DNA from 4 places in the Paenibacillus sp. cl6col genome. Region 4 is predicted to be linked to each of the others. Evidence: riboswitches for the same ligand, from Rfam matches in the RefSeq annotation. Region 4 holds a riboswitch; each other region holds the start of a gene.
What was found. A riboswitch is a leader RNA that binds a small molecule or an ion and turns the genes downstream of it on or off. The one in region 4 is predicted to bind thiamine pyrophosphate.
Positions count from the first base shown of each region.

Region 1: it holds a riboswitch for thiamine pyrophosphate, as region 4 does, so the genes downstream of both, tenA (thiaminase II) here and BLS15_RS21915 (ECF transporter S component) in region 4, are expected to answer to the same signal.
Region 2: it holds a riboswitch for thiamine pyrophosphate, as region 4 does, so the genes downstream of both, BLS15_RS15100 (YkoF family thiamine/hydroxymethylpyrimidine-binding protein) here and BLS15_RS21915 (ECF transporter S component) in region 4, are expected to answer to the same signal.
Region 3: it holds a riboswitch for thiamine pyrophosphate, as region 4 does, so the genes downstream of both, BLS15_RS25670 (hypothetical protein) here and BLS15_RS21915 (ECF transporter S component) in region 4, are expected to answer to the same signal.

Region 1 is NZ_FNAZ01000001.1:752,156-755,280, reverse strand. It holds gene thiM (hydroxyethylthiazole kinase) at 1-660, opposite strand, end outside; gene tenA (thiaminase II) at 657-1,358, opposite strand; TPP riboswitch at 1,487-1,589, opposite strand; gene BLS15_RS03245 (MerR family transcriptional regulator) at 1,790-2,716, shown strand; gene BLS15_RS03240 (histidinol phosphate phosphatase domain-containing protein) at 2,805-3,125, opposite strand, start outside.
Region 2 is NZ_FNAZ01000005.1:165,139-168,263, forward strand. It holds gene BLS15_RS15090 (ABC transporter ATP-binding protein) at 1-676, opposite strand, end outside; gene BLS15_RS15095 (ECF transporter S component) at 678-1,253, opposite strand; gene BLS15_RS15100 (YkoF family thiamine/hydroxymethylpyrimidine-binding protein) at 1,339-1,932, opposite strand; TPP riboswitch at 2,078-2,184, opposite strand; gene BLS15_RS15105 (sensor histidine kinase) at 2,378-2,653, opposite strand; tRNA gene BLS15_RS15110 (tRNA-Lys) at 2,678-2,753, opposite strand; gene BLS15_RS15115 (ABC transporter permease) at 3,077-3,125, opposite strand, start outside.
Region 3 is NZ_FNAZ01000013.1:109,297-112,421, forward strand. It holds gene BLS15_RS25660 (stalk domain-containing protein) at 1-284, shown strand, start outside; gene BLS15_RS25665 (ZIP family metal transporter) at 373-1,107, opposite strand; TPP riboswitch at 1,444-1,557, shown strand; gene BLS15_RS25670 (hypothetical protein) at 1,754-1,954, shown strand; gene BLS15_RS25675 (ABC transporter substrate-binding protein) at 1,924-2,982, shown strand.
Region 4 is NZ_FNAZ01000009.1:148,335-151,459, reverse strand. It holds gene BLS15_RS21920 (MFS transporter) at 1-841, shown strand, start outside; TPP riboswitch at 1,059-1,172, shown strand; gene BLS15_RS21915 (ECF transporter S component) at 1,263-1,859, shown strand; gene BLS15_RS21910 (ABC transporter ATP-binding protein) at 1,924-3,125, shown strand, end outside.

The sequences.
Region 1 (3,125 bases), on a different contig from region 4:
TGCCAGCAATAAATCAGATTCTACCGCAGCAAATGCGCCGATGACCGATGTCAGCAGGCACCCGCTTCCCGTTATGCTCGTTAATATCGGATGACCGCCCGCAATAACGTAGCCGGTTGTGCCGTCTGTAATGACATCCTCTTTGCCCGAAATGGCAACGATGGTGCCGAAACGGTCAGCTGCCCGTGCAGCAAGATCGAACAACTCCTCAGGGGAACGAAGGGAGCTTTCAGACTCCATGCAATCCACGCCCTTGATCTCGCCAGCTTCACCCATCAGCTGAGCAATTTCCGCGGCATTGCCGCGCACGATCGAGACACGCAATTCCTTGAGCATCTTCACGGACACCTTCGTCCGATACGGCGTTGCGCCTGCGCCTACTGGATCGAGAATAACCGGAATGCCATGTACATTCGCCGACCGCCCTGCGATTAGCATAGCTTCTATCATGTCTGTATCGAGCGTGCCGAGGTTCAATACGAGCGCATCTGCTGCCTTGGCCATGTCTGCTACCTCTTCTTTGGCTGAAGCCATCACAGGGGAGGCGCCAATGGCTAGCAGACCGTTAGCGGTAAAGTTGGCGACGACGATATTCGTCATATTGTGGATGAGGGGGCGCCGTTCCTTAATACGTTGGGGGAAGAACTGCATATCGATCATCCTTGTTTCACCTCTGTCTTCTCCGCCAAGCGTACCGGCCAGTCTTCTACTTGATAAGCCATGTCCCAAAACATATATTCCAGCTGGCAGCTAGTCAGAAAATGCTTCTTCAGCTGCTGCTTGCGTGCTTGCGACAGCGATTCTGCCCATTCATCCAGCATTCGGCGCATTTTGTCCGTAACTCCGCCGCCGAGGTCTCCATAGAAATGAATCCACTCATAGAACGGATGGGTCTCATCTGGATTCACTTCTTTTAGCAGACGTTGTCCGATCTCCGTATATGTCCATGGGCACGGCAGCAAAGCCGCAATAATATCTTCTAGGGTTCCTTCGTGGGCCACGGTAAGCATATGGGACACATAATGGCTCGCAGAAGGGGCGATCGGGTAGCCTTGCAGTTCTTCGAACGTTACGCCTGCCACGTTACAAAAATTATGATGGGGGTGTATCTCGCTATTCAGCACAAACGAGATTTGCTCGTTGAAAAGAGCCATTGTCTCTCGGCTGTTACATTTGGAAATCGCAATGCCGTAAATCCGAATAAAGGCATTCAAATATTCAAAATCCTGCTTTACGTAGTGAATCAACTGTTCTTTCTTGACAGTACCTTCAGCAATTCCCCGAACGAATGGATGATCCATAATGGCATCGTATATCGGCTCTGCTTCGTGTCTCAGTTCCTCCGTAAATGTAAGCATGAACAGCACCTCCGAATGATTGGATAGATGATGAATGCATGCTGAAATCTGGTCAAGGAGCACTTCGCGGCAGCCAAAAAAAGCCGCCCCGAAATGGAGCGGCTTCATCATGTCCATACAAAAAGACCATGAGGCCGGCTCCACTTCCCTCCGCCGGTATTACCCGGATCAGGTTCAAAGGGTCCAAGAATTCTTGTCTCAGCCGCCTATGCGGCTCCCCTAGTGGATTTCACGTCATATTCATCTTACGAACTACTTTAGCATTGATGGAGATAATTGTAAAACGTTAGTTTTCTCAACCATTCGGTCAAAACGATAATTTGTTAGTGCTTGGAGCGAAGTTTCGTATTGTAATTGACGCTGCGACAACTGATACAATAACCTCATAAGGCGCCTTATGATACGTCAAGTGACAGAGGTTGATGATAGTGATGGGCAACATGATAGGAATCGATAAATTATCGCAGGAAATCGGTGTGACGAGCCGTACCCTGCGCCACTGGGAGTCGCAGGGGTTGTTTGCAAGTCAGCGCGATACCAGTTCTGGCTGGAGGATGTATGATGAACAGACTGTGCTTGCAATCCGTATAACTGCTTTGTTAAGAGGGTTTGATATTGGGATTAAAGAGATTAAAGTGGTGCTGGCGGATATGACGTTCCGAACCGCACATCAGGTAATGACTCAGTATGCACACGAGATGATTGAGCACAAGAATGAGTGCATATCGAAGGAACTAACATTGAAGAAATGGTTGGAGCAGTTGCACAAGTACCTCAATGAACCGATTACGGCTCAATTGCTGCTGCAATTATGTCATGAACCGTTCCTACATTCAAATATGAAACATGAGGTGACAATGCCGATGAGTAATCAGTGGAGTTATTCTCCAGCATCGATCAAATTCGTAACCCTTCCACCAATGAGAATGGCTTGCCATGTTGTCGTAAGCGCATCACCAGAAGAAGAAGCGATCGAATCATTAGCGGACTGGCTCGTGCAAGCTGAACTGCAAGGAACGGCACGGCTATTTGGAAAAAATGAAGAACCACTCCCTGACGTTGAATCGAACGTTTACGGTTATTGTGCATATGCCTCCATTCCAGAAAATATCGATATACCAAGTCATTTGGCGGAGGCTAGGTTCTCCGGCGGGGTGTATGCCATGATGGAGAGTACAGATGATATTACGGGATCGTGGCAATTATTGATGGAGAAATTGAACGAGCATCCAGACTACGAGCCTGATTCGGAGGCAAGATTCTGCTTGGAGGAGCATATACGAAATGACAGCCCGGCAGGAAGCAGCAACGCTTATTGGCTGCAGCTATTCGAACCGGTTCGAAAGAAAATAAAATAATATACATGAAATCCCCGGTGCAGTCGTTGCGCCGGGAATTGCTTTTCATGGGATAGGAGAGAGGGCAGCTCGCTTTGCGTTTTCTTTATTAAGAAGTCGAAGTTGCGAGCGGTCGCATGATGCGTTTGCGTTGATGGAATGTGGCAATTTCGGCTAGACCGCGCTGCTGAAGCATAAGGGTATTGTCCGCCACGTATTTGCCGACGTCGTCTGGAAAGTGAGAATCCGATGACAGGGTAAAGGGGACATCATGTCGAAGCAGAACATCGATAAAGGAGGAACTCGGACACATCTCCTTGACCGGGTAGCGGTAGAACAGTCCTGCATTTACCTCTGTAGCTGTATTTGTCCGTTTTAATGCTTGTGCGATTCGCTCGTAGTACGGGAGATGCAGCTCCTCAGCTGGGCG
Region 2 (3,125 bases), on a different contig from region 4:
CAATGATGAGCAGAGCCATCCCTTCCTTGCGTGCCAGTTCTGAAATGAGTACAGCAAATTGATGTCTTGTATACGGATCGAGATTCGATGTGGGCTCATCCAATACAAGCATGTGCACGCGAAGGGCTAGAGCGCAGGCGAGAGCCAGCTTCTGCTTCATGCCTCCCGATAGTTCGTGAATATACGCATGACGCCATGCGAGCAATCCTACCTTTTCTAATACCTCTTGAATCATGGATTCCATCTCAGTTCGAGGACAATCCCGATTTTCTAGGCAAAAGGCTATTTCCTCTTCTACACGCAGCATACAGAACTGACTTTCGAAATCTTGAAATACAATTCCGATATGCTGGGCCGCTGCACCGGAATCGTACTGTTCGATTGGCTTGCCGTACACGAGGACACTGCCTTCAACTAGACTGTCTATTGCATGTGGATATAGCCCGGTAAGGCAAAAGGCTAGCGAGCTCTTGCCACAGCCACTTGGGCCCAACAGCAGAACGGTTTCCCCCTCATGCAGGGTGACATTGATGTTGGATAAGACAGGCTTGCCTTCGGTCTCGAAGGCGAGTGTCAGATCAGTGGCTTCCAGTGCAATAAGAGCTCCATGCTCGGCGTCACGTTGTAAGGTCGATTGTGCTGGGTGATTGGGAATGAGAAGCGCTGGGCTTGCCATGTTATCGCTGCCCCTTTGCAATTGGGAAGCTTCTAAGAACTCCTGTATTGGCCAAGGCGTCCGCAATCCATTTGCCAAGCAGACCCGAGAGGAGTGCGCCACTTATACAGCGAACGACGAACATCGCGAGGATGAGACCAACAGAGTAGGCCGCATAACCGTTGCGGAAATACCCCCACGCGAAGCTGAATACAGCGGAGCCCACCCCAGCCTCCATAAGCACTTTGGTTGAATAATTCCGATATCTTGTAGCGGCAAATACGGCTTCGGCACCCAAACCTTGAATTAGGGCGGATACAATCAAAATAGGCCCTACGGCGTTGCCGATTAATACCTCAATCAGTCCAGCGACTGTCTCAGAAATGACGGCAGCCCCGGGCTTGCGGATAATATAGGTAGCGATGATCGATACGATAAACCAAATGCCGAAGATGACTTCATATCCCATCGGCCCCATAAAGCCAACAAGCACATTGCCTAATTGCAAGAAGAGCAGATAAATGACGGCAAACACAACAGATAATGAACTGAGAACGACAATATCTCGTAATTTCCATTGGCTGTTTCGCGAATTCATGAACATTCCTCTTTTCTTAGAACGATGATCGGATGAGTCCGTTTGGTTTGTAATTTGCATTTTGGAAATTCTTTATCTTCAGCTGCTACCTTGTGGAAGGGCTGTTGGCTGACATCGTAGTTGTCATCACTACATGGGACTTGTCTGATTTTCTCGCCCGATTAAACGCGTTCTTAAGTGTAGTAAATACTCGCTGTGCATCTCCTTCTAAGCGGCTTGCATAATGAGCGCTCTCATCGAAAGTGCCTTCTTCCTTAGCAAGGCCAATGATCTCATAGATCGTATCCATGTAATCTGCCGTTCCGAGCGGGTAGAGCGCAAAATGAGCAGCGACCTTGAGAGGAATCGCTTGATACCGTTCCGCATTCATTCGAATTTCGTCCGTATTCATGAAGGCATCTCCTTGTGTGTCGCCCGGACAGCCAACAGAGAAGGTAGCATTCAGCACAACATGTTCTCCACTTGCCGCGCTATGTAAAAAGATTGACTGAACGACATCGAATACGTGTTCACTGCGCCCACGAACCCAGGTGCTGACATCATCGGTATGGCACCATACCTTAGACATGTCTGTGTCTCGCAACGCTCCCAAAATAAGGTCAACGAAGCGATCGCTCATCGGATAGATAGAAAAGCGACAACCAACGATGCGGCTCGTACCGCAAGATAACTGACTCATAACTTATATCCTCCCTGACGAATCAATATGTGGTCAGCAGACAACAAAAAAACTGCACCGTGAGTCGGTGCAGTTACGCTTGAGGATACAAGGGTATGACATGGCTTCATGCAATGACGAACATGACGAAGCCGCAGCTTATATCAATCAGTCGACTACACTTCCCCACGCTAGTATTATCTAGTTCGGGTTGTAAGGGTTAACAGCGTTGCCGCTGTCTCTCAGCTTGTTACAGCACCCCTAGTGTTCGAAATTCACTATGCAGTTTCCATCGTTCATATGCTTGACAGCTTTCATTATACACGGGATGATCCGTTTGTAAAGGGTGTAACACCAAAAGGAATACTTCAAACTGGAGCTTAATATTGCAATGGGCTAGATCCGGGCATGCAAACGATCCGTGGTATCGAAGCCTGAAGGTGATGCCCGACATCATGAAGGAACTCTAGTCCTCCGTAATAGTCAACGTGATTTGAAACAAGGTATGGTAACACTGATCCTGCGTTAGTTCAATCGTGCCATCATGGAGCGTTATGATTTTTTTGCAAATGGCGAGACCTAAGCCTGTACTGTCTTTAATCGGGCCATCGCCGCGGATGAATTCTTCGAAAATATGTTCCTTGATCGGCTCCTGAACGCCGATACCATTGTCTCCGACTGATAGAATAACGTTACCTTTTTGCCGTTCAAAAATGAAGAGGATGCAACAAAAAAACGGCATTCTCTGCCGTTTTGATCACATAATTGGTGGGTTCTGAGGGGTTCGAACCCTCGACCTGATGATTAAGAGTCAACTGCTCTACCAACTGAGCTAAGAACCCGTATGATAACTGGGTTCAAGGGGGATTGCTGCATCCCGATTGAACGAAGCTGTTGTGAAATGCCTTGTTCCTTAACACCCCTTAAGTATAGACCTCTACAGGCGATTCGTAAAATAGAATTAAGGGGGTTATCCGTGGATATTCAAGGATATTCCCTTCTCTGCTAAGGGTGTAGCATGACTCTGTTAGGAATACTTCCATTTCCCGTATCATGCGATAAGGAGCAGGGATTTAGTTCTCTACTCCTTACCGTACATGTTTACATTTGGGTGTTAAGATGTTTTTTCAGTTACCGAAATTGTTGAGGGCTGCTTATTTGAAATTTAGGTGCGGCGCATATACGCGCGGACGGTGAGTGGGGCAAAGATGGCT
Region 3 (3,125 bases), on a different contig from region 4:
TCATTTATGTTCCTGTACGTTTCGTTTCAGAGGGTTTGGGTGCAACAGTGGAATGGAACAATGACTCTCAGACCATTCAAATCAACTTCAACGGCAAAATCAATTCAGTTAACGTGGGAGGTAAAACCGCGTTGGCAGGTGATCAACAGATCCAACTCGATGGTCCGGTTGAAAAAAACGGGGAACGCACCTTTGTTCCGTTAAGCTTTATTTCGAAAGTCATGGGAGCCAGCGTAAAGTGGGATAATCCAAGCAGAACAGCAAATATTACGCCGGTTAAGTAATGATATAAAACGCTGCCTAGTCCATTGGTAGCCCTTGCATGAGCTTGATTGATGAACATGTTCTATTAAACGATTGAAGCATCATTGTTTAGAACCAGTCTGTCAATCCAATCATCGTAATAAGGCCAAGAATGAAGGAGACGGTGGCCGACCGCTGATGTCCGTCTCCATGACTTTCAGGAATCAGTTCTTTATACACAATGAACATCATTGCCCCTGCTGCAAAGGACAGCCCATATGGAACCAGATTGCTCACATAAGAGCTAAGTGTGTATCCGAGCATGCTGGTGACAATCTCAACGACGCCTGTTAAGGTAGCGATGCCAAGCGCTTTCCAGCGATTGATGTTCTGATTGACGAGGAATAAGGCGACGAGGAAGCCCTCTGGTGCATTCTGCAATCCAATGGAAAACGCGATTAACGGCCCAAGTGTATCATTGCTGCTCGCATAACTGACGCCGACAGACAAGCCTTCCGGCAAATTATGAAGGGTGATGGCCGCAATGATAAGGAATGATTTCTGTTCGATATTGATGCGAATTCGTTGATTCGGATTCTCCAAATCCATATGAGGCAGGGAATGCTCCAGCCACAGCAGCACGAAGCAGCCAAGCAGCAGGCCGAATGCAATCACGAACACATTAGAGCTGGCAAGCGCTTCGGGGATAAGATTGAACATTGAAGCTGTTGTCATGATCCCTGCTGTATAGGCGAGAAGGATATCCCTCATACGGTGAGACATGCTCCTCATGAACAAGATCGGGATGGCCCCGATGCCTGTGGATAAGGCGGAAATGGTGCTGCCGATTAACGCTTCTGTCATACTACTCTTCATCCCCTTGCTCGAATCCGGTATTCGAATTGAATTGATATTTGGTGATCGTATCATACAGACATCCTCTACGCCAAGAAATCAATGAGGTAATTATTTGAGTTAAAATGGAATATTGTCCCTTGTTTCACATGGAACTTTTTTCGACAGGAATCTAGTGAATATGAGCAATCTGCTGTCATAAAGCATACGAATAACGAAGTTGATGGGAGATATAAGCATTGCCTCAATGATCAGCGGACACTTTGCAATTTCTGTTTGTCACTGGACTTTCTGATGGATGAGGACTATAATTACCCGTGTAATATGGTAGCTTCGATAACTGCATATGCACGCTAGGGGTGCTGGAATTTGGCCGGCTGAGATTGTATCCCATTAAGATACCGACCCTTACACCTGATCTGGGTAATGCCAGCGTAGGAAAGACGTTGAACCGCGTCATTATTGTTATAATTAGGTTGCTTGCTTATTCGTCATGCTCTGCATGAATGTGCGCTGCTTTGGGCAGAATGGACATAATTGCTGTACGGATGAACGAATGCCGGATGACCTTATTGACGTGATTCATCGTATGATGCACATTCGCATATACGCGTAGAACGGCACACAAAGCGTCCCAGAGGGGGCGCTTTTTTTTGTGGATCTGAATCGTGTTGCAGGACGGCGGGACGGGAACTTGCTCATCCACACATATACGATCGAGCGGATCGTCCAACTGGTGAACGCGGCAGGCGTTATCGAAGCACTTTCTAATTTCATGATCGGCTCTCCACTAGTGAGGGAAGGAAGAGAAGGGGGATTCATCATATGCAACGGACACGCTTTACACGAGGGTTGATGCTGGCGCTCGTTATCATGATGACATTTGCGCTCGCTGCTTGCGGCGGCAAGGGTCAAGAAGCAGGACAAGGGAGCCAGGCAGAGGGGAACACGACTCAGGAGCAAGGAACGGATAAGTCGAAGGAGAAACGCGACATTAAGCTTGTGCTTGATTGGACGCCGAATACGAACCATACTGGCTTGTATGTCGCTAAGGAGAAGGGCTACTATGAGGAAGAAGGTCTGAATGTTGAGATATTGCAGCCGAGTACTGGCGCATCAGAGGCGATGATCGCATCGGGAGAAGCGCAATTCGGTGTTAGTGTTCAGGAAAGTATTACGATGGCTCGACAACAAAATGTTCCGATCGTGTCGATTGGTGCGATCATTCAGCATAATACATCAGGCTTTGCCGCGCCGAAGGACAAGAACATCAAGTCACCTAAGGACTTTGAAGGCAAAACGTATGGCGGCTGGGGCTCTCCGGTTGAGGAGATGATTATCCGCACGATTATGGAAAAGGACGGCGGCGACTATAGCAAGCTGAAGAGCGTCAACATGGGCAATGCCGATTACTTTACAGCCGTGAAGAAGGATATTGATTTCGCGTGGATCTTTTACGCTTGGACAGGTATTGAAGCAGAGCTTCGTGGTGAGCCGATTGATATGCTGTATGTCAATCAATATGCGAAGGAACTCGACTATTATACGCCGGTTCTTTCGACAAGCGAGAAGCTGATCAAGGAAGATCCTGAATTGATTAAGGCATTCATGCGTGCTACGTCCAAGGGCTATCAATATGCGATTGACAATCCAGAAGATGCAGCCAACCTGCTGCTTAAAGCTGTGCCGGATTTGAACAAAGATCTGGTTATCGCAAGCCAGAAATGGCTGAGTCCGAAGTATAAGGACGATGCACCTCGCTGGGGCGAGCAAAAGCGTGACGTATGGGCAAATTACATGAATTGGCTCGTGGGGAACAAATTAATGGATAAGAGCATTGATGTAGACAAGGCGTTTACGAATGACTTCTTGCCAGCTTCATAAGCCTATACGGTTATAGGAATAGGCAATGGGCGCATATGCGCCCTTTTGCTGTATATCGTTACCTGTGTATATCGTTACATGATATCGATACGAGATAATCGTCACCAAGACCGTTACAAGTTGATCATTACATGAGGATTGAG
Region 4 (3,125 bases):
CCCCTTCTTCTTGACCGCACTGCCGCAGGAGCCTTCTCGCAATGGGAGAACAGATATCATCGGCATTGCCTTCTTGTCAGCAGGCATTATTCTATTTACCTTGTTTACTACGACATATGTCTGGTTCTATCTGGTCTGCAGTATGATTCTCGTTCTTGGGTTTGCTTTGCATATCCGCCGTATTCGCGAACCGTTTATTGCTCCGTCCCTGTTCGCTAATCGCCCATATGTACTTGGCACGCTTGCTGGTTCCATTTTGCTAGGAACGGTAGCTGGATTTATTTCCATGGTTCCTTACTTCATGCGGGATGTACATCAACTTTCGACCGCTGTTATCGGCAGCGCGATCATTTTCCCAGGGTCACTCAGCGTTATTCTGTTCGGCATACTCGGTGGAACTCTCGTTGATAAGAGAGGAACTTCATTTGTATTTGTCGCTGGAATAGGTCTTGTCACATTCAGTTTCGTCACGCTCCTTGCGTGGGGGAATGATTCTCCATGGCTGATGACGTTCGCCCTCGTGCTCGTGTTCGGAGGGTTGTCATTCATCAAGACAGTTATATCTGCATCCGTTGCAGAATCGCTAGCACCTGACCAAGCAGGAGAAGGAATGAGCATGCTCAGCTTTGCATGCTTTATGGCTGAAGGCATCGGCATCGCTGTAGTCGGCGGTCTGCTTACACATAGTTGGCTGTTGACTTCACTGACACCTACCGTTGCCAAGGAAGCTTCATTTGCCTTATACAGTGGCCTGATTATTCTGCTCATAGCAGTTCTTGCATGCGGAGGGATCGTATACAGCTTGTCATTGAGACGACATTCTACAACTTCACACGATTAACAATTCATGAGGATCAGGACTTCTTCCTGATCCTCATTTTGTTCTATTCTCTCTTCAAATCTCCTAACACGCTCCTTATCTCCTTATTCCTCTCTTCGATGTTGTCTAGCGAACGATTACAATCATTGGCTTCTATCCCTATCCTATTTTTATGTTTTTTGTAAACATTTCGTTGTCAACCTATCATGAATATTGTATGATATGAGCAATTGCATAGTCATACAAATTCGGGGGCTTGAGGAATCAGGCTGAGATTGTAGATGAGTATACCGCTACTGACCGTTAATCTGATCTGGATAATGCCAGCGTAGAGAATCTGTATTTGTCGTGTGATCATGCTCTGCTGTGATCTAGGACTCTTCTACCGTCTGGTTGCCAGACGGTTTTTTTGTATGCTAGCTATACAACAAAGGAGAGGGTTATGTTGCCAGAACAACAGAGAAGCAACAAATTAAAGTTTACGGATATTCTCATTACCGTGATGATCGGGGTCGTATTTGGTGTGATCTTCAAAATGTGGGAGAGCGTCTACAGTCTCGCAAAGCCGTTGTTCCCACAAGCAGGACAATTAACATATGGCATGTGGTTTATGGCTGGCCCATTCGCGTACCTAGTCATTCGCAAGCCCGGCGTCTGCTTCCTTGCAAGTCTTGCTGCCGCTAATTTATCGGCTATTCTTGGCTCTGCTTGGGGACTAGAGACGATTGTGTATGGCTGTGTACAAGGTCTGGCGGCAGAATTGGCATTCGCCTTGACTGGATACCGCAAGCACAGCATCGTCATCGCAGGCATCGCTGGCATTCTGTCCGCAGTCGGCTCATTCATTATCGATCTCGGTTACGGATATGCAGATTACGAGACATGGGTGCTCGTCTTGAAGTACGGACTTCGTGTCATTAGTGCGTTCATCTTCGCTGGCGTATTTGCCGGCTTGCTCGTTCGTGCATTGGAAGTGACAGGGGTAACCAAATCCATACGTCCTGTGTCCAAAGAAGATTACGCGGTACTTAATCAATAGCACGCATAATATGAATAGATAGAATTTGTGCGTACGCCACAAATTCGGAATAAGGTGGTTACACATGCAACAGGAATCTCATGCGAATTCGTCTGCATTTGTTGACCGCTTGCGCCTAACATTTCCAGGAGAGGATTCCTTGCTGTTCAAGGACCTCTCCTTCCACATTTCTACCGGTGAGAAGGTACTGCTCCTCGGGCCAAGCGGTTGCGGCAAATCAACATTGCTGCATGTATTAAGCGGAATTATGCCCCACTCTATCGAAGTGCCGATGAAATACGATCAGATTAAGCTTCCTTCAAGCTGGGGCTTCGTATTCCAAGATCCGGACAGCCAGTTCTGCATGCCATATGTAGATGAAGAGCTCGCCTTTGTACTGGAAAATCTCTCGATCCCCTATGATCAAATGCCAGCATGCATGACAGGCATACTTGAAAGAGTGGGATTGCAGTTCAACAATCTGCATACAGAAATCCATACGCTATCCCAAGGAATGAAGCAGCGGCTCGCGCTTGCGTCCGTCCTGCTGCTAGAACCAGAGGTGTTGTTCCTCGATGAGCCTACAGCGCTTCTTGATCCAGAAGGAACGAAGCAAGTCTGGGACACCGTGAAACAAGCTGCCGATTCCTCCACCATTCTAATCGTGGAGCACAAAATCGAGCATGTTATCGACATTATCAATCGTGTGGTGCTATTCGACAGCACTGGACAAATCATTGCGGACGACGAGCCGAAAAATGTATTTCTACATCATAAAGATAAGCTCATTGAATATGGTATTTGGTATCCCGGTGTATGGCAGGACTACAGTTATTCAGAAGCCTACCAAGCCATAACGCAGCAACGAACGGCGAACGGATATCAACAGCCTCATTGCAAGCAGGACGGCGGGCTCACCTACACGCGTCTGCAAGCCGTGCAGCCACTGCTCTCTTTGCGTGATTTTAGCGGATACTATGAAGAAATTCGTCGCATATCCGTCCCGAGCGTAGATATTTATCCGGGGGAATGGATTACGATTATCGGAGAGAACGGCGCTGGCAAGAGCACACTATTGTTGTCTCTTATGCAAATTCTGCGTACTACAGGCATGTATCTTATTGAGGGTCAAGAGCTGCCAGCACAGGCTCGCAAGCGATGGTTCCCACGATTCAGAAATACGGGAAAGCAGCCTCCAGCCGAACTCGCCTTCGTATTTCAGAATCCTGAGATGCAGTTTCTAACGGATTCGATCTATGATGAGCTTGCTTATGAACCTAGGCAGAA